DNA from 4 places in the Streptomyces vilmorinianum genome. Region 3 is predicted to be linked to each of the others. Evidence: riboswitches for the same ligand, from Rfam matches in the RefSeq annotation. Region 3 holds a riboswitch; each other region holds the start of a gene.
What was found. A riboswitch is a leader RNA that binds a small molecule or an ion and turns the genes downstream of it on or off. The one in region 3 is predicted to bind cyclic di-AMP.
Positions count from the first base shown of each region.

Region 1: it holds a riboswitch for cyclic di-AMP, as region 3 does, so the genes downstream of both, FDM97_RS21955 (M23 family metallopeptidase) here and FDM97_RS04315 (LysM peptidoglycan-binding domain-containing protein) in region 3, are expected to answer to the same signal.
Region 2: it holds a riboswitch for cyclic di-AMP, as region 3 does, so the genes downstream of both, FDM97_RS34470 (M23 family metallopeptidase) here and FDM97_RS04315 (LysM peptidoglycan-binding domain-containing protein) in region 3, are expected to answer to the same signal.
Region 4: it holds a riboswitch for cyclic di-AMP, as region 3 does, so the genes downstream of both, FDM97_RS17795 (transglycosylase SLT domain-containing protein) here and FDM97_RS04315 (LysM peptidoglycan-binding domain-containing protein) in region 3, are expected to answer to the same signal.

Region 1 is NZ_CP040244.1:4,687,774-4,692,406, forward strand. It holds gene FDM97_RS21950 (SGNH/GDSL hydrolase family protein) at 1-651, opposite strand, end outside; gene FDM97_RS21955 (M23 family metallopeptidase) at 814-1,794, opposite strand; cyclic di-AMP (ydaO/yuaA leader) riboswitch at 1,797-1,953, opposite strand; gene FDM97_RS21960 (tyrosine-protein phosphatase) at 2,335-3,147, shown strand; gene FDM97_RS35955 (DUF6126 family protein) at 3,225-3,380, opposite strand; gene FDM97_RS21965 (helix-turn-helix domain-containing protein) at 3,401-4,030, opposite strand; gene FDM97_RS21970 (aspartate aminotransferase family protein) at 4,106-4,633, opposite strand, start outside.
Region 2 is NZ_CP040244.1:7,410,900-7,415,532, reverse strand. It holds gene FDM97_RS34485 (PLP-dependent cysteine synthase family protein) at 1-310, shown strand, start outside; gene FDM97_RS34480 (MFS transporter) at 307-1,593, shown strand; gene FDM97_RS34475 (PP2C family protein-serine/threonine phosphatase) at 1,729-2,934, shown strand; cyclic di-AMP (ydaO/yuaA leader) riboswitch at 3,155-3,302, shown strand; gene FDM97_RS34470 (M23 family metallopeptidase) at 3,314-4,414, shown strand.
Region 3 is NZ_CP040244.1:894,043-898,675, forward strand. It holds gene FDM97_RS04305 (cytochrome P450 family protein) at 1-286, shown strand, start outside; gene FDM97_RS04310 (LysM peptidoglycan-binding domain-containing protein) at 400-1,383, shown strand; cyclic di-AMP (ydaO/yuaA leader) riboswitch at 1,643-1,818, shown strand; gene FDM97_RS04315 (LysM peptidoglycan-binding domain-containing protein) at 1,822-2,508, shown strand; gene eno (phosphopyruvate hydratase) at 2,801-4,081, shown strand; gene FDM97_RS04325 (FtsB family cell division protein) at 4,169-4,633, shown strand, end outside.
Region 4 is NZ_CP040244.1:3,771,486-3,776,118, forward strand. It holds gene FDM97_RS17790 (hypothetical protein) at 1-888, opposite strand, end outside; gene FDM97_RS17795 (transglycosylase SLT domain-containing protein) at 1,078-1,944, opposite strand; cyclic di-AMP (ydaO/yuaA leader) riboswitch at 1,947-2,104, opposite strand; gene FDM97_RS17800 (phosphocholine-specific phospholipase C) at 2,407-4,431, opposite strand; gene FDM97_RS17805 (HAD domain-containing protein) at 4,622-4,633, shown strand, end outside.

The DNA of each region.
Region 1 (4,633 bases), 3.8 Mb from region 3:
CAGCGGCGGCCAGGGCTGGTCCGGGTCGGCCGGTACCTCCATGCCGAGGACCTGGGCGGCGCGCAGCGCGACCCGGGTGTGGCCCTCGGGAGACAGGTGCAGCCGGTCGTCGTCCCAAGCCCGCCTGTCCTGCACGGACTTGAGCGACCACAGGTCCAGGACCGGGCAGTCGTAGCGGTCGGCGATGGCCCGGACATGGGCCGTGTAGGTGGCGATCTTGCCGCGCAGATGGCGCAGCACGGGTACGTCCCGGGTGTCGAAGCCGGTCGTCACCATGACCGTGCCGACGGCGGAGGTCAGCTCGGCCACGGCGCGCTCGAAACGCTCGGCGACGTCGTCGGGGTCGGTGCCGGGGCGGATGATGTCGTTGCCCCCCGCGCAGAAGCTCACCAGGTCCGGGGCGAGCTCCTTCGCCCTGGGGACCTGCTCCTCCACGATCTGGTCGAGGAGGCGGCCGCGTACGGCCAGGTTGGCGTAACGGAATGCGTCGTGCTCCGGCAGCTGGTCGGCGAGCAGAACCGCGAAGCGGTCCGCCCAGCCGACGTACTTCCCGTCGGGCCCGGGATCTCCCACACCCTCGGTGAAGCTGTCACCGATCGCCGCGTACGACCCGAATACGTTCATGTCTGTTGATCTCGAATCGTCTGCCACGGGAGCACATCCTTCCCTTACAGGTGTGACCTACGCGACCGTAAGGAGGGGTTGACGCCGGGTGAGATACGCCACCGGTCAAGATTCCGCCAAGCCGGAATACTCCGGACACGCGACGGGCCCGGCACAGAGGTGCCGGGCCCGTCGGGTGCTGGGTGTGCGTCAGATGCCGACACCGTGCTGGCGCAGGTAGGCCAGCGGGTCGATGTCCGAGCCGTAGCTCGGTCCGGTGCGGATCTCGAAGTGCAGGTGCGGACCACTGGAGTTGCCGGTCGAGCCGGACAGGCCGATCTGCTGGCCGCCGGAGACGGTCTGGCCGGCGGAGACGGAGAGGGAGGAGAGGTGCGCGTACTGCGAGTACGTGCCGTCGGCGTGCTGGATGACGACCTCGTTGCCGTAGGCGCCGCTCCAGCCGGCGGAGTGCACGGTGCCCGCGCCGACGGCCTTGACCGAGGTGCCCGAGGAGGCGATGAAGTCGACACCGGTGTGGTAGCCGGAGGACCACATCGAGCCGGAGGCGCGGTACGGGGTGGAGACGCCGCCGCCGACCGGGGCGACCCAGCCGGAGGACACGCTCTGCGCGGGGGCGGCGGGGGCGGCCTGGGTCGACTCCACCGTGCTGCGCTCGGTGGAGCGCGAGCTGCGCGACTCACCCGAGGCGGAGGACGGCTTCTCGGCCTTGGGGGCGGCCTTGGGGGCGGCCTTCGTGGTGGCCTTCGGGGCGGCGGCCTTGGGCGTGGCCTTGGCCGTCGACTTGGCGCCGAGGGTGAGCTTCATGCCGGGGAAGATCAGCGAGGGGTTCTCGCCGACGACCTGCCGGTTGTCCTCGTAGAGCTTCTTCCAGCCGCCGGCGAGGTGGTGCTCCTGGGCGATCTTGGACAGGTAGTCGCCGGGGACGACGCGGTACGTCTTCGGCTTGGCGGCGGCGGGCGCGGCGGCCGGGGCCTTCGCCGGGGCGGCGGCGGCAATGGCGGCGACGGCCTGCTCGGGCGTCACGGCAGCCGGGGCGGCCTTGTCGGCGGCGTGGGCTCCGGTCGCACCGAGAAGCGGCAGGGCGACGACGGCGCCACCCGTACCGGCGGCGACGAATCCGCGTGTGATCGGGTTGACCTTGGGACGGCGGTGCTTACCCTTCGCGGGCATGGCGAATTCCTCTCCGTCGCCTGCGAGGTGAGCTGTCGGGTTCGGACTGGAGATGTCCGGCCGCGTTCTCACGCGGCTTCACCCCGAGCCGTCCTGACCTGAAGGATCGGCGTACTACCTGGGTCCCCCGCTCCTGCCGCACGTGGGTGGGTGCGAATTCCGGGCGGTGGCAGGATTCGGCGGTCCGACCGGATTGACGGTGACCGTAGACGAGCGGGGTCGGCGCGAACAAGCCGTCGATTTCATGGATCAATCCGGGACGTGATATTCGCACCGAATTCCGGTCACCCTCCGTGGATGACGGGACCTCGATCTCCTTTTCTCGTACGGGGATTACCCGAGACGATCAGGCACGGTCCGTCACCTTTATGACCCTGCTCACGCACCGAGGGCCATCTCCCCTGCAACCAGGGCGCGTTATATCGAAGAGCTCAATTCGGACAGAACACCCATTCTTGTACCCGGGGTGGGCGGGAAGAGGCGCACCCGGGATGATTGCCCCGGGAACCGATCTCGATCCGTCAACCTTCAGGAGCACTCGTGACGCAGCAGCTGCCGCAGGTCCCGTCGACCGAACCCGAGCTCACCGGAGTGCGCAACTTCCGGGACGTGGGCGGCCTGCCGACCGTGGACGGCGGGTCGGTGCGGTTCGGGCGCCTCTTCCGCAGCGGTCACCTCGCGCACGCCACCGAGGAGGACGCGGCGTTCCTCTCCACCCTCGGGTTGCACACCGTCTTCGACTTCCGCAACGCGGCGGACCGGAAGGTGGAGGGTCCTGATGTCGAGCTTCCCGGCGTACGGAACGTGAACATCCCGCTCAACGACCCGGCCGACGGCAAGGAGTTCTGGAAGCTCGTCAGCACGGGCGCCCTGGAGCAGCTGCGCGAGATCCTCGGCGACGGCAAGGCGGCTGCCCGAATGTCCGATTCATACCGGAAGATGATGGTCGAGCGGACAGCGGAGCACAGCCGCATCCTGCACGCGATGGCCGAGGACAGCATGCCCGCGCTGATGCACTGCGCGGCCGGCAAGGACCGGGCGGGCCTCTCCATCGCCATTTCGCTGCTCGCGGTGGGCGTCGAGCGCGAGGCGATCGAGGCCGACTATCTGAAGTCGAACGATCCGCACCGTCGCTACAAGGTGCGCCGCAGCTCCACCGCCGCGGACGCCATGTCGCCCGAGGTGATGGAGCTGCTGGGCCCGCTCTTCGACGCGCGCGCGGAGTATCTGCGGGCGGCGTTCGAGACGCTGGAGCAGACCTGGGGGACGACCGAGCGCTACTTCTCGGACGGCCTGAAGCTCGCCCCCGAGACGCGGGAGCGGCTGCGCGAGCGCCTCGTCACCGAGGCCTAGTCCCGCCCCCTGCCCCGCCTCTCCCTGCCCCGCCTCTCCCTGTCTCGCCTCTCCCTGTCTCGCCTCCCCCTGTCCCGCTACTGGTTCTGCCCGCCCAGCATGAACAGCAGATAGAGGAAGCCCGCGAAGAGGTGGCCGGCCACCAGATAGGCGAAGAGCCGGATCACGAGCCCGCGGGGGAACGTGCCGCCCCCGCGTTCCTCGCCAGTGACCGGTACGGATTTGTCGGACATGTCGGCCCCTTTCGAAGGGCTCAGCGCAGATGCGGGGTCCCGTCGCCGAGGCACAGCTCGGCGGCGGGGCTCTGCATCAGCGTGTGGACGAAGAGCAGCTCGGCCCCGCCGCGGGTGGCGGCGCCGATGCGGTGCGGGGTGAGCGAGTCGAAGTGCGCGCTGTCCCCCGGATCCAGTACGTGCACGGCGTCGCCGAGCGCGAGGCGCACCTGGCCTTCGAGGACATGGAGCCACTCCTCGCCGGGATGGACGCGCACGATGTCGGCCCGGGTGGCGTACGGCACGTGGACGCGCAGCGCCTGCAGGGCACGGCCGGGTCCGCCCGCCTGGTGGTAGATCCAGCCGTCGGCCTCCACGGGCTCCGACCGGCCGGCCCGGACGATCGGATCACGTTCGGGCGGAACCTCGCCCAGTAGCTCCGAGACGGTCGTACCGTAGATACGGGCGAGGGCGAGCAGCATGGGCAGCGAGGGCTGCCGGCGGCCCGTCTCGAGCCGGGAGAGATGGGCCGGGGAGAGACCGGCGCGCTGGGCGGCGGCCTCCAGCGTCAGCCCGCGGCGGCGGCGCAGACCGCGCAGCTGCGGAGCGACGTCGGGCAGAGCGTCCGGTGCGGCGGGATCCGGGGACTGCTCCCCGGGGAGGTGGTCCATGCCTCCATTCCGCCAGGATCTTTCCTCTGGGGCAAGTTTCTTGCCCCAGAGGCAAAATTCCCACCGCGCCAGGGGTCAGCGCTGCGCCACCGCCTGCTTGACCAGCGTCTTTCCGAAGTCCCACATCAGTCCGCCACCGCCGTGAGCGTCGTCCATCACGGCCGTGAACGCGGTCACGAAGCGGTCCACGTCCGTCTCGTCGATGATCAGCGGCGGGATCAGCTTGATCACCTCCAGATGGTCCCCCGACACCTGCGTCAGGATCCGGTGCCGCTGGAGCAGCGGCACCACGACCATCTGCGCGAAGAGCCCCTTGCGGGCGGCCTGCAGCATCGTCCACCGGCTGCGCAGCCCCAGCGAGGACGGGCGCCCGAACTCGATCCCGATCATCAGCCCTCGTCCGCGGATCTCCTTGAGCAGCTCGTAGCGCGGGACGAGCTCCTTCAGGCGCGAGGAGAGCAGCTCGCCCACCCGCCGCACGTGCGCCACCGTCCCCTCGGTCTCCATGACCGAGAGCACGGCGAGCCCGGCGGCCATGGCCTGTGCGTTCGAGCCGAAGCTCGCCGAGTGGACGAGGACCCGGTCCATGGACGAGTAGACCTT
Region 2 (4,633 bases), 6.5 Mb from region 3:
CTGGGTGGGGCCGGCGGACGCGGTCCGGTCGGCCCGGCGCCTGGCGTCGCGTCAGTTCGCCACCGGAGGCTGGAGCGTGGGCGCGGTCGCGCTGGTCGCGGGGTGGCTGGCCCGTACCCGGCCGCGCGGGACGCGGATCGCGGCGGTCTTCCCGGACGGCCCGCAGCGGTACTTCGACTCCGTCTTCAGCGACGAGTTCTGCGCGGCGCACGGGCTGCTCGACGCTCCGGTACGCGAGGAGCCGGCGGCGTACGAGAGCGGCGGCGCGGTCGACGGCTGGACCCGCCGCGTGCTCGAGCGGGTCCGATGAGCGCGCGGACCGAGGCCTCCGCCAAGGCCTCCGCGAAGGCCTCCGCCAAGGGCGGGATCTGGCGCCAGAGCCGTAGCTTCGAACCGGCGGTACGGCTGCTCTTCCTCAACCAGCTGACCATCAACCTCGGCTTCTACATGCTGATGCCGTACCTCGCCGCGCATCTCGCCGACGGTCTGGGGATGGCGGCCTGGGCGGTCGGGCTCGTCCTCGGCGCCCGGAACCTCTCCCAGCAGGGCATGTTCCTGGTGGGCGGGGCGCTGGCCGACCGGCTCGGCTTCAAGCCGCTGATCGTGGCCGGCTGCGCGCTGCGGACGGTCGGCTTCGGGGCGCTCGCCTTCGCCCAGTCGCTGCCGATGCTGATCGCCGCGTCCCTGGCGACGGGGCTCGCGGGGGCGCTGTTCAACCCGGCCGTGCGGGCGTATCTCGCGGCGGAGGCGGGGGAGGAGCGGCGCGTGGAGGCGTTCGCGCTCTTCAACACGTACTACCAGGCGGGGATCCTGCTCGGGCCGCTGGTGGGGGTGGCGCTGACCGGGGTGTCGTTCCGGCTGACGTGCGTGGTGGCGGCGGTGCTGTTCGCCGCGCTGACGCTCGTACAGCTGCGGCATCTGCCGGTACGGCTACGGGAGAAGGCCTCCGAAGCCTCCGAAGCCTCCGAGTCGACCGAGGAGCGGGGCCAGTTCCGTACCGTGCTCGCCAACCGCACCTTCTGGCTCTTCTCGTTGGCGATGACCGGCTCGTACGTCCTGTCCTTCCAGGTCTATCTGGCGCTCCCGCTGGCGGCGGACGGCACGGCGGCGACGACCGCGCTGTTCGTGGTCTCCGCGCTCGTGGCGCTGGCCGGGCAGCTGCGGATCACGGCCTGGTGCCGGGCGCGGCTCACGCGCGAGCGGTGTCTGGTCCTCGGCCTCGGGCTGATGGGCGCGGCGTTCCTGCTGCCGGTGGGGGTGCCCGGGCTCGTGGGTCTGCTGCTGTGCGCGGCGGCCCTGGCGGTCGCGAACGCGGTGCTCTACCCGTACGAGATGGACACCGTCGTCGCCCTCTCGGGCGGGCGGTGGGTGGCCACGCACTACGGGCTCTACAACACCGTGTGCGGGGTCGGGATCACGCTAGGGAACCTGGGGACGGGCGTGCTGCTCGACGTGACGGGGTGGTCGGCGGCGCCGTGGCTGGTCCTGTGCGGGGTCGGCCTCGGCTGCGCGGCGGCGGTGGGCGCGCTGGGGCGGGGCGGCCGGCTGGGCGCGGGCACGGCGAGGGATACGGGCGCGGGCGCGCGGGGCTGAGGGGCGCGCGGGGCGGCCCACCGCGCGCGTCACCCACTCGGCCGAGCGAAGGTCGCCTCGCGGCGCGGCTCCCTTCACCCTGGGGAGGGCGCGGTACGGTCCGTCGCCGTGTACGGACCGGGCAGGAGAGCACTCGTGGGGCAGGGGCAGGGGCGGCGAGCGGCGGGCGGCGACAAGGGGAACGGGACCGGAAGCGGGAATGGGAACGGGAACGGGCGGCCGGGCCCGCGCGCCGAGCGGGCCCGCCGGTTCATCCGTGCCCTGCCCCCGCTCGTCATCGCCGGCGGTGTCGTCTTCGACCTCTCCACCCCGCCCACCTACACGGCGGCCCCGCTCTTCTCCGCCGCGCCGCTCATCGCCGCCCCGTTCTTCTCGACGCTGACGACCCTGCTGACGGGCATCGCCGCCGTCCTCGCCGGTGTCGGGCTGCACATCTACAACGACACCGTCACCGAGGTCCCGGCCCTCACCGAGACGCTCACCGTCGTCACCGTCTCCGCCCTCGCCCTCCTCATCAACCGGGTCGTCCAGCGCAGCGGCGAGCGGCTCGCCTCGGCCCGGGTGATCGCGGAGGCCGCCCAGAAGGCGGTCCTGCCCACGCCCGCCGAGCGGATCGGCGGGCTGCAGGTCGCGGCCCGCTACGAGGCCGCGCAGGCGGACGCGTTCATCGGCGGCGACCTGTTCGCCGTCCAGGACACGCCGTACGGGGTACGGCTCGTGGTCGGCGACGTCCGGGGCAAGGGGCTCGACGCGGTCGAGGCCGCCGCCGTCGTCCTCGGCGCGTTCCGGGAGGCGGCCGAGCAGGAGTCGACGCTGGAGGCCGTCGCGCAGCGGCTGGAGCGGGCGCTCGCCCGGGAGGGGACCCGCCGCGACGGCCTGGACGCCTTCGAGGGGTTCACCACCGCCGTCCTGGCCGAGATCCCGCGCGGCGACGGGCTCGTACGGGTGGTCAACCGCGGCCACCCCGAGCCGCTGCTGCTGTACGCGGACGGGGGCCTGGAGCTCCTGGAGCCGAGCGAGCCGGCGCTGCCGCTCGGCATGGGCGAGCTGGCCGCGTGGCCGGACCGGGCCGACGAGACGCCGTACCCGCCGGGCGCCACGCTGCTCCTCTACACCGACGGGCTCTCCGAGGCGCGCGACGCCGAGGGCACCTTCTACGATCCCGGCGAGCGGCTCTCGGGGCGGATCTTCCCCGGGCCCGAGGAGCTCCTCGACGCGCTCGTCGACGACGTCCGCCGGTACACGGGCGGGGGTTCGACGGACGACATGGCGCTGCTCGCGGTGAGCCGGCCGGCGGCGGGGCAGCCGCCGCGGCGCCGGACGATGCCCGTGGTGCCGTAGCCATCGTCACCATCTGTAGTGGAGGTATACCGCTCCGATAACAATTGATCCGCCGTCAGTTCTGGAGGGATGGAAAGGTCTGTACTGAAGCGGGATCAAATCGGGCTGTAGTGGCGCAATTTTGCGAATGATCAACGGGAACAGCTTGGAATCGGGCCCTCGTGTCTATTAACGTTCGATAACGCAGCGCGGTCGTCCCAGCCGTCGCAAGAGACGGCACCGTGCGCACGCGCCGAATCCTGAAAAGGAACCGGGGAACCACTACTTGGGGTGAATCGGGCACTTTCGCACCTGTGCGACAGCGCCCGTAGGAGACCTTCCTGCTCCGAACCCGTCAGCTAACCCGGTAGGCGAGAAGGAAGGAAAGGAGTACGCCTCCGTGGCGTCCAACACCCCTGCCGCCGAAGGTACTTTCGACGGGTTCAACGCGTTCGGTGCTTCGGGCGCCGCCGGGACGGATGACGACGCGACGGCGTGGGGTGAGTGGAACCCCACCGAGGACTCCCTTCGCCAGCAGGCCCGTTCCGGTGGCCGCCACCGGGTCGTGAAGCAGCGCTCGGGCTTCGCCCGCTCCTCCACCGTCCTCGGTGTCGGTGTCATCGCGGCCGTCGGCGCGGGAGGCATGGCCACCGCCAAGGACAAGCCCCCGGTCTCGATCTCCCTCCCCGACCTCAACCTTCCGGACGCCTCCGAACTGCCGGGCGTCGGCGAGCTCATCTCGGGCGAGGACGAGGACGCGAACGGCACGGGCTCCGGGACCAACAACCTGCAGCCGCTCACCGCCTCGCTCACGCTTCCGGCCGACGCGGCCGGGAAGTCCGACGGCGACTCCGCGTCGGCGGCCACCGCCGACGCCGGCGAGGCGCTGCGCGCCCGCATTCTCCAGCAGGCCGAGCAGCAGCAGGCCTCCGCCGACGCCGCCGAGAAGGCCGCGGCGGAGAAGGCGGCCGCCGAGAAGGCCGCGGCCGAGGCTGCGGCCCAGGCGGAAGCGGCCGAGCAGGCGGCGGCCGAGGCGAAGCGGAAGGCCGAGGAGGAGGCCGCGGCGAAGGCCGAGGCCGAGCGCCTGGCCAAGCTCGCCGCGAGCTACGCGCTGCCCACCTCCTCGTACACCCTCACCTCGACGTACGGCCAGTCCGGCTCCATGTGGTCCTCCGGCTACCACACCGGCCTCGACTTCGCGGCGCCCACCGGCACCCCGGTCAAGGCGGTGCACGGCGGCACGATCACGTCGGCGGGCTGGTCCGGCTCCTACGGCTACCGGATCGTCCTGGAGCTGGAGGACGGTACGGAGGTCTGGTACGCGCACCTGTCCTCGATGACGGCGAGCGTGGGCCAGACGGTGGGCACCGGCGACACGATCGGCCGCGTCGGCGCGACCGGCAACGTGACCGGCCCGCACCTGCACCTGGAGGTCCACACCCCGGGCGGCGACGGCATCGACCCGGCGGCCTGGCTGGCCGGCAAGGGCCTGTCGGTCTGAGTTCCCCCGCTGTGGGCCGGCTTGGCCCGGCTTGGCCCGCCGTGGCCCGCAGTGGCCCGGCTTGGCGTGGCCGACTTGGCATGGCCGCAGGGCCTGCCCGGCCCGGACCGCAGTCGATCCATGGCGCACACCCCTGACTCCGGCAGTCCTGTCGACACCCCCCCCGACGCCAGGGCTGCCGGACCGGCCTGCTCACCGCGGCCGCATGTCCAGCGGCGG
Region 3 (4,633 bases):
CGTCGTGCTCGCCGCCGCGGACCGCGACCCGGAGCGCTTCGAGGAGCCGGACACGCTCGACCTGTCCCGGCGCGACAACCAGCATCTCGGGTACGGGCACGGCATCCACTACTGCATCGGCGCCCCGCTCGCCCGGCTGGAAGGGCAGATCGCTCTCGCGACGCTGCTGACTCGCCTGCCGGACCTGCGACTTGGGGCCGATCCGGCCGATCTGCGGTGGCGCGGCGGGCTCATCATGCGTGGATTGCGCACGCTTCCTGTCGAGTTCACCCCTCTTGCGAACTGACGTGCCGTCAAGACTGTGACTTTTACGTGATCTCCGCTGCATCGACTTGTTACTGACGTTCGAATGCCGCTACGTTCACCGTCACCTCAGCAGTCACGCGAAAGGCACTCCGCATGCGCTCCGGGAACGGACGACACCGTAGACCCCGTCAGGCCCCCGCCATCGTCGTCGCAGCCGGTGTGACCGGCTCGGCGCTCGCGCTGCCGCTCCTGGCCGCGGGCTCCGCCTCCGCCGCCGACGCCGCCACCTGGGACCGGGTCGCCGAGTGCGAGTCGGGCGGCCAGTGGAGTGCCAACTTCGGCAACGGGCTCTACGGCGGGCTGCAGTTCACCCAGGAGGGCTGGGAGCGTCACGGCGGTCTGGCGTACGCGACGAGCGCGGACTACGCGAGCCGCGCCCAGCAGATCGCGGTGGCGGAGAAGGCGCTCGCCGCGGGCGACACGCAGTGGGACACCTGCGCCCCGATCGCCGGTCTGACGAACGACGGCACCGCTCCCGAGGTCGACCCGGGGCCCGCCGTCACGCCGGCGCCCACCGGGCCGGTCTACGGCTCGAACCGGACCGAGGGCCTGCCGGCCGGCCCCGAGGCCGTCCCCACCCAGCCCGAGACCACCCGCACCACCCCTGCCGGCCCCACCACCCCCGCGACGCCGGACGCCTCGGCGCCGTCGGACGCGCCGATCTCCGGCGCCACCCCCGAGACCTCCGTCACGCCCTCCACCCCGGCCGCCCCCGGCACCGGCAAGCACCGCGGCGACGCCGCCAAGGAGGAATCGGGCACTACGGACAAGGTTGACGATTCCGGTCGTCATGCCGCACCGGTCGACGGGCCTGACGCGCCGACAAGTGACGTGACCGGCGGTGAGGGTTCGAATAATCCGGATACAACAGACACGTCGGACGCTACGGGCATCGCGGGCGAATACACCGTCAAGCCGGGCGACAGCCTCTCCGAGATCGCCCAGCAGAACGAGCTCCCCGGCGGCTGGACCTCCCTCTATGACGCCAACCGTCAGACCGTCGGTGCCGATCCGGACCTCATTCACCCTGGTCAGAGCCTTGACCTGACGATCGGCCTGCCGCAGAAGGCGAAGTAGTTCGGGGTCGTATGTCCGGTTCTGTGCAAGTGAGACATGGGTCTCTTCGTCCCAACTGGCCCGCCACGTCCGCAAACTCTGCTTCCGTCACCTCTCACCTGCGTAAACACCCTTCGTCCGGCGGCGAGTAGGGGCGTTTTCTCCTCAATGCCCGTCTTTGAACTTCGGCGGGGTCTGTGTCTACGGTCGTCACCGCTCGCCACCGCGGGCCTCGTCGACCGGTACGCCGAATCCTGCCGCCGGCCGATGGGAACAGTCGTCGCGTCACGCGCCGAAGGCAGGAGCGGGGGACCCAAGGTAAGTGCCGTCCCCGGCCGTTGAGACAGACGGCCGACGGACCGGCTTGGGGTGAAGCCGCGCGCTGGGTCGCGCGGCCGGGCAACTCACATGGCCCGAACCCGACAGCTCACCTCGCAGGCGTCGGTGAGGAGAAGTCCCATGCTGTTTTCCGCCAAGGGCAAACACCGTCGTCCCTCCAAGGCCACCCGCGCCGTCGCCCTCGCCGGTGTCGCCGGCGTCGCCGTCGCCGCCCCGCTGATGACCGCCGGGTCCGCCTCGGCCGCGACCACCTCCGAGTGGGACGCCGTCGCCCAGTGCGAGTCCGGCGGCAACTGGTCCATCAACACCGGCAACGGTTACTACGGCGGCCTGCAGTTCTCGGCCTCCACCTGGGCCGCCTTCGGTGGCACCGCGTACGCCGCGACCGCCGACCAGGCCTCGAAGTCGCAGCAGATCACCATCGCCGAGAAGGTCCTGGCCGGCCAGGGCAAGGGCGCCTGGCCGACCTGTGGCGTCGGCCTGTCCAACGCCTCCTACGAGGGCGGCGCCGAGGCGAGCACCCAGCGGAGCGCCCCGCGGCAGGAGCGTCAGGCCGAGCAGCCGGCGACCCGCAGCGAGCAGCGGACCGCCCCGAAGGCCGAGTCGAAGAAGACCGTCACCACCCCGACCGGCAAGAAGGTCAAGAAGGGCGACGGCGAGTACAAGGTCGTCGCCGGCGACACCCTGAGCAAGATCGCCGCCGCGCACGACGTCAAGGGCGGCTGGGAGAAGCTCTTCGAGCTCAACAAGGACGTCGTCGAGGACGCCGACCTGATCTACCCGGGCCAGCAGCTTCACCTGAAGTGAGCCCGACGGCTCGCGTGAGTCCGGCGGCTCACGCGGGTCCCACGACCCTCCCGCGGTGACCACCCCGTCCCGGCGCGCCCTTCCCCCCGTGCGCGCCGGGACGGGGTTTCCGTGTTACCGATGAGTAGTTCCGGGGTCCTTTGACCCGGGATGCATGCCCTTGGGTCCTTTTTCGTCCCAGGGGGCGGGCGCCCGGCTGGCCGGAGGCCCCGAGCCGGTTAGGCTCTTGTCGCAAGGCCAAAGCGACCCTGCATCGCATGCATCTAGCGTCACATCCCAGAAGGAGATGCTCGTGCCGTCCATCGACGTCGTCGTAGCCCGGGAAATCCTGGACTCCCGAGGCAACCCCACGGTCGAGGTCGAGGTCGGCCTCGACGACGGCAGCACCGGCCGTGCTGCCGTTCCGTCCGGTGCCTCCACCGGAGCGTTCGAGGCCATTGAGCTCCGTGACGGAGACAAGAGCCGCTACATGGGCAAGGGTGTCGAGAAGGCCGTTCTCGCCGTCATCGAGCAGATCGGCCCGGAGCTCGTCGGCTACGACGCCACCGAGCAGCGCCTGATCGACCAGGCGATGTTCGACCTGGACGCCACGGACAACAAGGCCTCCCTCGGCGCCAACGCCATCCTCGGCGTCTCCCTCGCCGTCGCGCACGCCGCCTCCGAGGCCTCCGACCTCCCGCTCTTCCGCTACCTGGGCGGCCCGAACGCGCACCTGCTGCCCGTTCCGATGATGAACATCCTGAACGGCGGCTCGCACGCCGACTCCAACGTGGACATCCAGGAGTTCATGATCGCGCCGATCGGCGCGGAGTCCTTCTCCGAGGCCCTGCGCTGGGGCACCGAGGTCTACCACACCCTCAAGTCCGTCCTGAAGACCAAGGGCCTGTCCACCGGTCTCGGCGACGAGGGCGGCTTCGCCCCGAACCTCGGCTCCAACCGCGAGGCGCTCGACCTCATCCTCGAGGCCATCAAGCAGGCCGGCTACGTCCCGGGCAAGGACATCGCGCTGGCGCTCGACTGCGCCGCGTCCGAGTTCTACAAGGACGGCTCCTACGAGTTCGAGGGCAAGTCCCGCTCGGCCGCCGAGATGACGGACTACTACGCGGAGCTCGTCGACGCGTACCCGCTGGTCTCCATCGAGGACCCGCTGTTCGAGGACGACTGGGCCGGCTGGAAGACCATCACCGACAAGCTCGGCGCCAAGGTGCAGCTGGTCGGTGACGACCTGTTCGTCACCAACCCGGAGCGCCTGGCCCGCGGCATCGAGGAGAGCACCGCCAACGCCCTCCTGGTCAAGGTCAACCAGATCGGTTCGCTGACCGAGACCCTGGACGCCGTCGAGCTGGCCCAGCGCAACGGCTTCAAGTGCATGATGTCCCACCGCTCCGGCGAGACCGAGGACGTCACCATCGCCGACCTCGCCGTCGCCACCAACTGCGGCCAGATCAAGACCGGCGCCCCGGCCCGCTCCGAGCGCGTCGCCAAGTACAACCAGCTCCTGCGCATCGAGGAGATCCTCGACGACGCCGCGGTCTACGCCGGCCGCAGCGCCTTCCCGCGCTTCAAGGGCTGAACCTCCCGCAGGTAGCTTCCGTACGTCCCCGCACTCGGTCCCGTACCGTGTGCGGGGACGTACGCATTGAAGAGGGAGGCGGAAGACATGGCAGCGAAGGACCGGGACCGGTTCTCGACCGCGACCCGGATCAGGCTGCTCGGCGAGCAGACCGCCGCCCGCGTCTACCGCTCCCAGACCCGCCGCCAGGCCCGCCGCTCGCGCCTCACCGGCCGCGCGGCTTTCCTCGCCCTGGTCGTCTGCTCGCTGGTGGTGGCGCTCGCCTACCCCATGCGGCAGTACGTCTCCCAGCGCGGCGAGATCGCCGACCAGGAGCGCAGGGCCGCCGAGGCCGCCGACCGGGTCGAGCAGCTCAGGGACGAGAAGGCCCGGCTCCAGGACCCCGCGTACGTCCGCCGTCTCGCCCGCGAGCATCTGCACTACGTCATGCCCGGCGAGACGGGCTTCACCGTGAACGACCCCGACGCCGAGCGCGCCCGGCGCACCGAGCAGGGCGCGGCCGACCGCCCCTGGTACTCCCATGTCTGGGAGGGCGTCGATCACGCCGACGCG
Region 4 (4,633 bases), 2.9 Mb from region 3:
GAGGACGCCGGGGGAGGAGCCGTGGTCCTCGTACGGGGGCGCCCAGACCCACGGCTTGTGGTCCGGGTCGAACCGGTCGGTGACCGAGACGTACCCCGTCACCCGGCCCGCGTCGTCGATGCCCTCCGCGAGGTTGTGGACCAGCCACTCCGCGCGGGCGACGGGCAGGGCGCGTGCCGGGCCGCCGTCCGCCGGCCACAGGACCGGGAAGGAACTCCAGGTGAAGCCGTCGGGACCGTCGTACGACTGCTCGGCCGCGCCGATCACGTCTCCGCGCGTGTTGATCCCGGTGATCCGCTTCACGCTCGTGCCCGGACCGGCGTCCGGCGGCAGCGGCAGCGTGCGCGCCACCTGTCCGCCCCGCCACTGCTTCGCCGTCCCGTCGGCGTCCACGGCCGCGACGATCCCGGCGTCGTTCACATCGACGTCGTACGCGCCCGGCGCCCCGCCCTCGGCGAGCAGCCGCACCGAGGTCGCCCCCGGGCGGTAGGTGAACAGAGCGGTCGCGCGGTCCGACCGCCGGCTCACCCAACCGGCCATGAGACCTTGCCGGTTGACGGCTCGGACGACCCCCTCGTCATACCCCTCGGGCATCGGCACCCGATGGAGCCGCTCACCCGTCCAGTACACGGGCAGGCTCCCGCTGGCACCCACGGCGAGGCCGCGCGGTCCCAGATCGTGCACGCCCTCGGTGGTGAAGCTGCCGCCGGCGGGCGGGAGCGAGGGCAGGGCCCGCGGGCCCGACGCGCAGGCTTCGGTGCCGGGCGCGAGGTCGGCGGCGGTCCCGGCCGCGGTCTCGGCCGCGGACTCGGCCGCGGCGGGACCGGCCGCCGTCAGCAGACCGGCGAGTGCGGCGGCCGCCGCGGACACGGCAAGGGCTCTCTTCATCGCTGTTCCCCCCTGGGACGGGATCCGCGCTCCCCGGCCGCGGATCATCAGGCGCCCATCCTGCCCGCCACGATCGCACCATGGGACGGAATACCCCATACCGCTTGGGGCGCGACGGCGAAGGCCCCGGCCCCGGCCCGCAAGGGGCCAGGGCCGGGGCCTTCAGCCTGCGTCGATGCCCGCCGAGGGTCAGTACGGCCCGTTGACGTTGTCGATGGAGCCGTAGCGGTCCGCGGCGTAGTTGCACGCGGCGGTGATGTTGGCGACCGGGTCGAAGAGGTCCATCGAGGTGCCGGGCACGTGATAGGCGAGGAAGGTCGGCTCGATCACCTGCAGGAGGCCCTTGGAGGGGGTGCCCTTCGCGGCGTTGGAGTCCCAGAGGTTGATGGCCTGCGGGTTGCCGGAGGACTCGCGCATGATGTTGCGGTGGATCCCGTCGTACGTACCGGGAATGCCGTACTTCGCCATGACGTCCAGCGACTCCCGGATCCAGCCGTCGAGGTTGTTGGCGTAGCTCTTGGCGGCGGCGGCCGGAGCGGCGGCGGCCGGGGCGGCCTTCGCCGGGGCCTTCTGGGTGGCCGGGACGCTCCGCTGCTGCGAGCGGTCCGCGCGGTCCGTGGCGTCGGTGCGCTTGGTGGTCGAGGACTTCGGCTTCGGAGCGGTGGCGGATTTCCCGCGAAGCGTCAGTTCGAGTCCGGGATGGATAAGTGACGGATTGTCACCGACAGCGCTGCGATTGGCCTGGTACAAGGCCTTCCAGCCACCCCGCACACCTTGCTCGTGAGCGATCAAGGAAAGGGAGTCGCCCCGGGTGACCGTGTAGGTCTTGGGAGCGGAATTCGGTGCGACGGTCACCGATTCCGCGATCTTCGCCGAGACGCCGGCGGCGGTCTTCTCGACGGTCGCGATCTCGGGAGCCTTGTGGGGCGTGGCGTGCGCGGTGCCGGCCGTGGCGACCAGGGGGAGCGCCAGTGCGGCGCCACCTGTACCGGCCAGGGCGATACCGCGGCTGAGGGGACGTCGCTTGGGGCGCCGGTGCTTACCGTGTGCGGGCATGACAGATTCCTCTCCGGCGCCTGCGGGGTGAGCTGTCGGGTTCGGGCTGGAGATGCCCGGCCGCACGCATGCGACTTCACCCCGAGCCGCTCCGGGAATCCGGACCGGCGAAAAGTGGGTCCCCCGCTCCTGCCTACGGGTGAATGGTCGGTCTTTTCGGGCGGTGGCAGGATTCGGCGATCCGCCCGAGTGGAGGTGACCGTAGGCGAGAAATGTCGGCCGAAACAAGATGCCGAGTCCGTGGGTAATTCCCGGGGGATTTTCGCGCGGCGCCGAGTGCGCCGAACTTCCTTGAGGCGCAAGGGGAGGGGCGCGGCGGGAGGGCGCCGTCACCCTGCGGCGTGATTCATCTCACCCGGCGAGAAAATCGGTCATTCCGGGAAATTCCGCTGCGCCGATAAAAGGGATACAAGGAGCTGAAAAGGCCACTTGTATCCCTTTTGGTCGGTACGTGGGTGTACGTCAGCCCGTGACGCTCGGGGCGCCCGTCTCGATGTGGCCGGTGTAGCGGCGCGACCACGTGCCGTCGATGTCGGCGAGGACCGTGAAGTCGTACCAGCCGTTGTGGTAGGCCACCGCGTTGAAGAAGTCCTCGCGGGAGGAGTTCGCCGCGACCGTGTACGTCCACGGCCCGTCCGTGCGGTAGGCGTTCGACCGGATGGTGAAGGTCACCGGCGAGGCGGAGGTGTTGGTCATCGTGAAGTAGAGGGCCGTCTTCCCGGTGCCCGGCTCGGTCGCGAAGCGGGCCGCGACCTCGATGGCCTTCCCCGCCTTGGAGGCGTCGCCGATGAAGCGGCGCAGGAAGCGGTTGGGGCCCATCATCGAGATGTCGTACTTGCCGGACCCCGAGCCCGTCCCGATGTTGAAGTAGTCCGTGGACGTCGCGCCCGGGTCGACGGTGTACTGCCAGGCCGCCGTGTCTCGGTACTGGTGCGGGTGGATCGCGAAGTGGGCGGCCCGCTTCGCCTGGGCGCCCTGGTTGGTCATCGAGAACCAGGCGAGGATCTTCCCGGCCGCCCCGAACTCGAACCGGTCGAGATTGCCGTTGACCTGGTACGGCACGGCGCGCGCCGGGCGGGTGCCGGCCTCCTGCGCGGGCAGGGCGTTGTCCTGGGGCACCGGGTTGGGCAGCGGGGCGCAGGTGGACTGCCCGATGACCTCGGCCGTGGAGGGGAGGCCGGAGGGAACACCGTAGACGGGGCGGGCGAAGTCGAAGACGCCGGTCAGGTCGCCGGTGACCTTCCGTCGCCACGCGCTGATGTTCGGGCAGGTGGCGGGGGTGCCGAGGGCGGCCGTCCAGGTCTCCATGAAGCGCAGGACGGAGGTGTGGTCGAAGACCTCGGAGCTGACCCAGCCGCCGCGCGTCCACGGGGACATGACCACCATCGGGACACGGAAGCCGAGACCGATCGGCACCCCGTCGAGATACTCGCCCGGCGTGCCGGGCGGCGCGACCGGCGGCGGGACGTGGTCGAAGAAGCCGTCGTTCTCGTCGTAGTTGAGGAAGAGGACCGTCGCGTCGAAGACCTCGGGGTTCGCCGCCAGCGCGCGGTAGACGAGGTCCACGAAGTGCGCGCCGTCGCCGGGCGGGGCGTACGGGTGCTCGGAGAAGGCCTCGCTGGCCACGACCCACGAGACCTGCGGCAGCGTCCCGGCGACGACGTCGGCGCGGATCGCGGCCGCGATGTCGTCGGGCGTCGAACCGGTGACCTTGGGCACCGATCCCATGCCCCGGTCGTACAGCGGGTCACCGGGCCGTGCGTCGGTGAACTTCCTGAAGTACGCGAGGCCGTTGTCGCCGTAGTTGTCCTGCGCGTTCTGGTAGACCTTCCAGCTCACGCCGGCCCGCTGCAGCGCCTCCGCGTACGTCTCCCAGGTGAGCCCGGACTCCTCGCCGCCGTCCTTGCTGGAGGCGTCGATCCTTCCGCTCCACAGGAAGGTGCGGTTGGGGCCTGTGGCGCTGAGCGCCGAGCAGAAGTACGCGTCGCAGACGGTGTAGTTGTCGGCGAGGGCGTAGTGGAACGGGATGTCGCCGCGGTCGAGATAGCCGAGCGTACGGGTGTTGCCGACGCCGGTGACCCAGTTGTCCATCCGGCCCTTGTTCCAGGCCGCGTGCTGCGAGGTCCAGCTGTGCGGAAGGTCGCCGTTGCACTGGGCCAGGGTCTCGCCGTCGACGCCGCCCGCGGGCGGGGTGGCACTCAGCTTCCACGGGTACTGGCGGCCGCCCCAGTTGGGCTGGTTGAACGTACCCCAGCCGCCCGGGAGGTTGCCCGCGGCGCGGTCGCCGAAGCCGCGGACACCGCGCAGGCGGCCGAAGTAGTGGTCGAAGCTGCGGTTCTCCTGCATGAGGATCACCACGTGCCCGACGTCGGTGATGGTGCCGGTGGCCGCCGCGGCGGTGGCCGATGCCGTGCCCGGGGGGAGGGCCGCGCCGGCCACCAGCCCTGCCCCGATGCCGACGAATCCTCTGCGGCTGATGGGAGTCATGCCCCGCCTCTCGTGTCACCGCGTGCCCCTGCGGCACATCGAGGACAGGATGGGGGAGGGGCGCCCAAAGGTATACGGCCGTGCAGTAATTCTTGGGTGAACTTACGAGGGACACAGGGGAGTTGATGGTCAGGGTGAGGGTCCGATTGGTGCACGATCGAACCAATGGAGATCCCGGTACCGTGCATCCATGACCGGCTCC